One region of the Bradyrhizobium paxllaeri genome, then DNA from elsewhere that is predicted to be linked to it. Evidence: riboswitches for the same ligand, from Rfam matches in the RefSeq annotation. Region 1 holds a riboswitch; the other holds the start of a gene.
What was found. Region 1 has a riboswitch for S-adenosylmethionine ahead of metX (homoserine O-acetyltransferase MetX). Riboswitches for the same ligand answer to the same signal wherever they lie in the genome.

Region 1 (3,422 bases):
CGGGATTCGGCACGGGGCGGTTCATCTTCAACTCCGGAATTTCAGGCGGCGGTCAAGGCTTCGCCGATCCGTTCGGGGGCACCGTATAGCGCGTTGCGTGGCTGCCGACGAGGGCCGAAGAGCGCACCGAGGCGCCGGCCTGGATCAGGGCAGCCTTGATCTTCTCGAAGCCGGTGCCGGCATCTGACACCAAGAGCGCCGCGCCGTCGAAGGCGGTGTCGGGCACGGCGACGATTTCGGCGAGCGGCGCCAGCGCGCGGGCGATATCGGCGTTCCACCCCGAGACGCGGACGCTCCACATCTGCACCTCCGTCACCATCGCATCGTCGGCGACGCGCGAGATCACGAATACCGGCAGCGCCGCCGGATGATCGGCGCGCTCAAGGAATGGCAGCCGGGCGATGATCTTCGGTGCGCCGTCGGCTTCCAGCGCATTCCACCACGGTGTACGGCTCGACACCGCCGAGACCAGCGCCAGATCGCCCTTCGATTTCGCCACCGCTTCGACCGCCGCCTGCGCGCTGAAATGGCCGACATAGGGCACGACAAAGCCGAAATGAAACCGCGCCGAATCCCGCATCGCGGGTTCGCCGACCGAGACGTCCGCATGCACCGAAAACGGCGCCTGGACGTAGGTGAAGGTCGAGATGATGACGCGCCAGATGCTCTCGATGGTGTCGAGCGGCAGGATGCCGCGATGGCGCCGGACGAGCTCGCGCATCATGCTGGCCTCGCGCGCCGGGCGGAACGCCGAGCCGACTTCCTGGGTCTGTTTCACCTGGATCAGCCGGTCGATGATGTCGCCGCGCGCCATCAGGAGGCGATGGACCTGCTCGTCGATCGCGTCGATCTCCTTGCGCAATTCCTGCAGCGAGGGCGGGGCCGGGGGGGCTTTGGACATCTTGAGAACCTTCAGCGCCGGATCGATCCGAAATCACCGGCAATCATGGCTATTGATTAGAAAAGACGGCCGCTGAAAGCAAAGAGAAACGGCGGCGCTGGCATGGCAGCTACCCGGTTAGCCATGGGGCCTGCCTTGACGGGGGACCTGCTTCGGACTAGCTTTGTTCCATTCCGTGGTCATTTGAGCCGGCCGGCTTGCAGCCACGTTAAACAACTCGCTAAACAGGCCGGGGACAGAAGTGATCCCGGCCGAACCTTTCGTTCAGGCCGGGTTTTTTATGGCCTGACTTCTGTCTGGAGCCTCCACAAGGAGGTTGGTCGTCGATGACAAATTTGCAGTCGGTATCCAGTCCGTCGATTCACAGCGAGGACCGCGCCCACGAGGCCGATCATCCGACCTCGACGGTGGCGAAGTTCGACGTCGAGCAGCCGTTGAAGCTCGATTGCGGCATTGATCTCGCGCCGTTCCAGATCGCGTATCAGACCTATGGCGAACTGAACGCCGACCGCTCCAACGCCATCCTGATCTGCCACGCGCTGACGCTGGATCAGCATGTCGCCAACGTGCATCCCCTGACCGGCAAGGCCGGCTGGTGGGAAATCATGGTCGGCCCCGGCCGACCGCTCGATACCGACAAATACTTCATCATCTGTTCGAACGTGATCGGCGGCTGCATGGGATCGACCGGTCCGGCCTCGACCAATCCGGCGACCGGCAAGGCCTGGGGGCTGGATTTCCCGATCATCACCATCCCCGACATGGTCCGCGCGCAGGCCATGCTGCTGGATCGGCTGGGCATCGAGACACTGCTCTGCGTGATCGGCGGCTCCATGGGCGGCATGCAGGTGCTGCAATGGACCGCCGCCTATCCGGAGCGGGTGTTTTCGGCACTGCCGGTGGCGTGCTCGACGCGCCATTCGGCGCAGAACATCGCGTTTCACGAACTCGGCCGGCAGGCCGTGATGGCCGATCCGGATTGGCACCATGGGCGCTATTTCGAACGCAACACCCATCCGCATCGCGGGCTGGCGGTGGCGCGGATGGCGGGCCACATCACCTATCTCTCCGACGCCGCGCTGCATCGCAAGTTCGGACGGCGGATGCAGGATCGCGAGCTGCCGACGTTTTCGTTCGACGCGGATTTCCAGGTCGAGAGCTATCTGCGCTATCAGGGCTCGTCCTTTGTCGAGCGCTTCGATGCCAACAGCTACCTCTATCTGACGCGCGCGATGGACTATTTCGATATCGCCGCCGACCACAACGGCGTGCTGGCGCAGGCGTTTCGCGGCATCAAGACGCGCTTCTGCGTGGTGTCGTTCACGTCGGACTGGCTGTTTCCGACCTCGGAATCGCGGGCGCTGGTGCATGCGCTGAATGCATCGAGCGCGCGGGTGTCGTTTGCCGAGATCGAGACCGACCGCGGCCACGACGCTTTCCTGCTCGACGTGCCCGAGTTCTTCGATATTTCCCGTGCCTTCCTGGAATCCGCAGGCAAGGCGCGCGGCCTCGATGGTACAGGTGGCTGATATGGCCCTTCAGGAACAGAGCCTGCCGCTCGGCGGCGTCGCGCCCGATCGCACCGGAAAATATCGCACCGATCATCTGCTCGTTGCCGAAATGATTGCGGCCGGCTCAAAAGTGCTCGACGTCGGCTGCGGCGACGGCGAACTCTTGCAACTGCTGGAGAGCCGCGGCATCGACGGCCGCGGCATCGAGCTGTCGCGCGAGGGCGTCAACCGCTGCGTCGCCAGGGGGCTGGCCGTGGTGCAGGGCGACGCCGATACCGATCTCGTCAACTATCCCGATGATGCTTTCGACTACGTGATCCTGTCGCAGACACTGCAGGCGACGCGGCAGCCGAAGGTCGTGCTGGAGAATCTGCTGCGAATCGGCCGGCGAGCGATCGTGTCGTTCCCGAATTTCGGCTTCTGGAAGATGCGGCTGCAACTGCTCGTCGGCGGCCACATGCCGCGCACCGAACATCTGCCCGCCACCTGGTACGACACGCCGAACATCCATTTCTGCACCATCAAGGATTTCGTCCAGCTCTGCGACGAGATCAACGTCAAGATGGAGCGCGCCGTCGCCCTCGATCTCTACGGCCGCCCGGTGCCGCTGAACCTGCCTTGGTGGGTCTGGAACATGTTCGGCGAGCAGGGTGTGTTTCTGCTGAGCAGGGGGACGGGGAAGTGACGCTTTCAGCGTCATTCCGGGGCGCGTCGAAGACGCGAGCCCGGAATCTCGAGATTCCGGGTCTGGTCCTTCGGACCATCCCGGAATGACGCCGTCAAACGTGAACCGCTACCAGTGACCTCGCATCCCGCACCGGCCATCGGCCGCCCTCCACCAGCGCGATGAACCGCTCCACCATCTCGTTGAACAGCGCCGGCTCCTCGAGATTGAGCACGTGGCCTGACTTCGGGAAGAACGAAAGCCCCGCCGCCGGCAGATGCTGTTTCAAAAACAGGCTCGGCCCGATGCAATTGTCGTCCTCGTCGCCGCAGAGAATGAGCGCCGG
Region 2 (3,422 bases), 550 kb from region 1:
AGCATCTTCTCGTAGACCAGGCGACCGACGATCTGGCCGTGCTCGAGGATGAACGGCACCTCGCGCGAGCGCACTTCGAGCACGGCGCGGGCGCCTTGCCCGCCGGCACCGGCATAGCCGAAGCCGGGATCGAAGAATCCCGCATAGTGCACGCGGAATTCGCCGACCAGCGGATCGAACGGCACCATTTCCGCGGCGTAGTCCGGTGGCACCTGCACGGCTTCTTTCGAGGCCAGGATGTAGAATTCGCCGGGATCGAGGATCAGGCTGCCGTCGGGGCGCGCCGGGATCGGCTCCCAGAATTCGTCGACGCCATAGCCGCCGCGACGGTCGACATCGACGACGCCGGTATGGCGCTTGGCGCGGTAGCCGACGAAACCGCCGGAATTCTCGCCGGAAAGATCAACCGAGAGTGCGACGCCGTTGGCCAGATCAGCGTCGTCGATATCGACCAGCCGTTCGGCGTCGTGCAGCGCATCGAGCTCGTCGGCATTGAGGATGGCGTCGCCGGTGCGGAAGCGTACCTGCGAGAGCCGCGAGCCCTCGCGCAGCAGCACCGGAAACGTCTTCGGGCTGATCTCGGCATAGAGCGGGCCGTGATAGCCGGCGCCGATCATGTCGAAGCGGCGGGTGCCGTCGGCGATCACGCGCGTGAACACGTCGAGGCGGCCGGTGGAGCTCTTCGGATTGGCGGCAGCCACGATCTCCGGCGGCAAAGCGAGACTTTCCAGCAGCGGAACGATGTAGACGCAATTGGTCTCCAGCACCGCCCCGTCGGAGAGATTTATTTCGTGCAGTTTCAGTTCGTCGATGCGCTCGGCAACGGTCGCGCCGGGGCCGGGCAGGAAGCTCGCGCGCACCCGGTAGGCGATGTCACCCAGCCGCAGGTCCAGGCTGGCCGGCTGGATCTGGCTTTCGACAAAGGGATAGGCCGGCAGGATCAGGCCCGCATCCGCCATCGCCGCGATCATGCGGTCGGGCAGAATCCCGTTGGCGTCGGGCGGTAGCGTGAACGACACGGCGCGGTCCTCTGAGGTGGCCCTTTCGGATGCCCAAATGTCATCCAAACCTCGTCAATATGGGCTTTTAGGGGTTATCCGATGGCCGCCTTGACTGAAAGGGCGCAAGCGAATATCAGCATGACTTATCCCGTGGTGATTTGAGCCGGCCGGCTTGCAGCCACGTTAAATAAATCGCTAAACAGGCCGGGGACACGTGTGATCCCGGCCTGTGGAAATTTTTCCAGGCCGGTTTTTTGTGACCATTTTCCAGTGGTCACGGCGGAGGTCACATGTCTGAAGTTGGTTCTACCAAGCGCTATCGTCCCGAAACCCGCCTCGTCCATGGCGGCACCCTGCGCTCGCAATTCGGCGAGACGTCGGAAGGGCTGTTTCTCACCCAGGGCTATGTCTACGACAGCGCGGAGCAGTGCGAGGCGCGCTTCAAGGGCGAGGATCCCGGTTTTATCTATTCGCGCTATTCCAATCCCACGATCTCGATGTTCGAGCGCCGCATGATCGAACTCGAGGGCGCCGAAGCCGCGCGCTCCACCGCCACCGGCATGGCCGCGGTGACGACCGCGATCCTCGCGCCGCTCAGGGCCGGCGATCACGTGGTCGCCTCGAAGGCCCTGTTCGGCTCGTGCCTTTACGTCGTGCAGGACCTGCTGCCGCGCTACGGCATCGAAACGACGCTGGTCGACGGTCTCGATCTCGACCAATGGCAGCGCGCCTTGCGGCCCAACACCAAGACCTTCTTCCTGGAGAGTCCGACCAATCCGACGCTCGACGTGCTCGATATTCCCTCGATTGCCGAGATCGCGCACAAGGGCGACGCCCGGCTGGTCGTCGACAACGTCTTCGCCACCCCGATCTGGCAGAGCCCGCTGTCGCTCGGCGCCGACGTCGTGGTCTATTCCGCGACCAAGCATATCGACGGCCAGGGCCGCTGCCTCGGCGGCATCATTCTCTCGTCCGAAGCCTTCATCGCCGAGCACCTCCACAACTTCATGCGCCAGACCGGGCCGTCGCTGTCGCCGTTCAACGCGTGGGTCCTGCTCAAGGGCCTGGAGACGCTTGGCGTGCGGGTGCGCGCGCAGACCGACAACGCGGCGAAGCTCGCCGAGGTGCTGGCAAGCCATCCGAAGATCTCGCGGCTGATCTATCCCGGCCGCGCCGACCATCCGCAGGCGGCGCTGGTGAAAAAGCAGATGCGCGGCGGCTCGACGCTGGTCGGCTTCGAGGTGAAGGGCGGCAAGGCGGCCGCCTTCCGCGTCCTCAATGCGTTGAAGCTTGCCAAGATCTCCAACAATCTCGGCGATGCCAAGAGCCTCGTCACCCATCCGGCGACGACGACGCATCAACGGCTAACGCCGGAGGCGCGCGCCGAGCTCGGCATCAGCGAGGGCTTTATTCGGTTCTCCGCCGGGCTGGAGCATGCCGACGATCTGATTGAGGACGTTGCGCAGGCGCTGGAGAAGGCGTGAAGCTGCGAACGGTAGGGTGGGCAAAGCGAAGCGTGCCCACCATCTCACGCGGCGTATTCGGTTAGAATGGTGGGCACGGCGCTGACGCGCGTTTGCCCACCCTACGAATTCCGGTTCACATCGGCCTATACGCCCGCACGTCCGCCGGCACGGCGACGCCGAGCTTGATCTGGCCGACCGACTTGATGATGTCGTCGCCGAGCAGTTGCGCGAAGCAGGCGTAGCCCCAGTCGCTCATGTGCAGGCCGTCGGAAATCACGAAATTCTCGATCGGGATCGCCTGCTTTTCGTGCCAGTCCTTCATCACCGCAAAGCGCGGGAAGACGCCGACCTTGCGAAGCTCGGCGACCTTGTTGAGCAGCGACATCATCTTGCCCGCGCTCTCGGCGTGCTCGTTGACGCGCGGCGAGTATTGCGGATCGATCAGCACGACATCGGCGCCCGCGGCCTGAATGCGCCCGATGCCTTCCTCGACAAGTTTTGCCGTCTCAGCGGGATCGAGGTTCCGCAGCACCGCGTTGGTGCCGACCTGCCAGATCACCAGATCCGGATGCATATCGAGAACGGAGGTCTCCAGCCGCTTCATCATTTCCGGCGCGTCCTCGCCGCCCTTGCCGGCATTGACGACGGAGATGCTGGCGGTCGGATATTGCCGGCGCAATTGCGCCGCGAGGCGGTTGGGATAGTTGAAGTCCGGCGAGGTCGCGCCGTACCCCTGGGTCGACGACGATCCGAACGCCACGATCACCACCGGCAGGCCGGCGACGAGTTTGCTCGCGACGCGCGGCAACGAGCCCATCGATTTGGAGCCGCCCTTGGGCGGCAGGCACGGGACGCGGTTGAAAATGTCGCTGGCCGATTTGGCGACTTCCTTCACCTTCTCGATCGCCTTGCCGGTAACGCCCTTCGGCACCGCCGGATTGGCGGCAGCCGACGG

Region 2: linked by a shared signal. The riboswitch ahead of LMTR21_RS37025 (O-succinylhomoserine sulfhydrylase) and the one ahead of metX (homoserine O-acetyltransferase MetX) in region 1 are both predicted to bind S-adenosylmethionine.

Annotation. Positions count from the first base shown of each region.
Region 1 covers NZ_CP042968.1:7,182,541-7,185,962, reverse strand. Annotated here, with positions in the region: gene hisC (histidinol-phosphate transaminase) at 1-25, opposite strand, end outside; gene LMTR21_RS34350 (chorismate mutase) at 53-901, opposite strand; SAM riboswitch at 1,067-1,146, shown strand; gene metX (homoserine O-acetyltransferase MetX) at 1,228-2,430, shown strand; gene metW (methionine biosynthesis protein MetW) at 2,432-3,097, shown strand; gene LMTR21_RS34335 (alpha/beta fold hydrolase) at 3,192-3,422, opposite strand, start outside.
Region 2 covers NZ_CP042968.1:7,727,750-7,731,171, forward strand. Annotated here, with positions in the region: gene LMTR21_RS37020 (2'-deoxycytidine 5'-triphosphate deaminase) at 1-1,019, opposite strand, end outside; SAM riboswitch at 1,142-1,221, shown strand; gene LMTR21_RS37025 (O-succinylhomoserine sulfhydrylase) at 1,292-2,485, shown strand; gene LMTR21_RS37030 (SGNH/GDSL hydrolase family protein) at 2,601-3,422, opposite strand, start outside.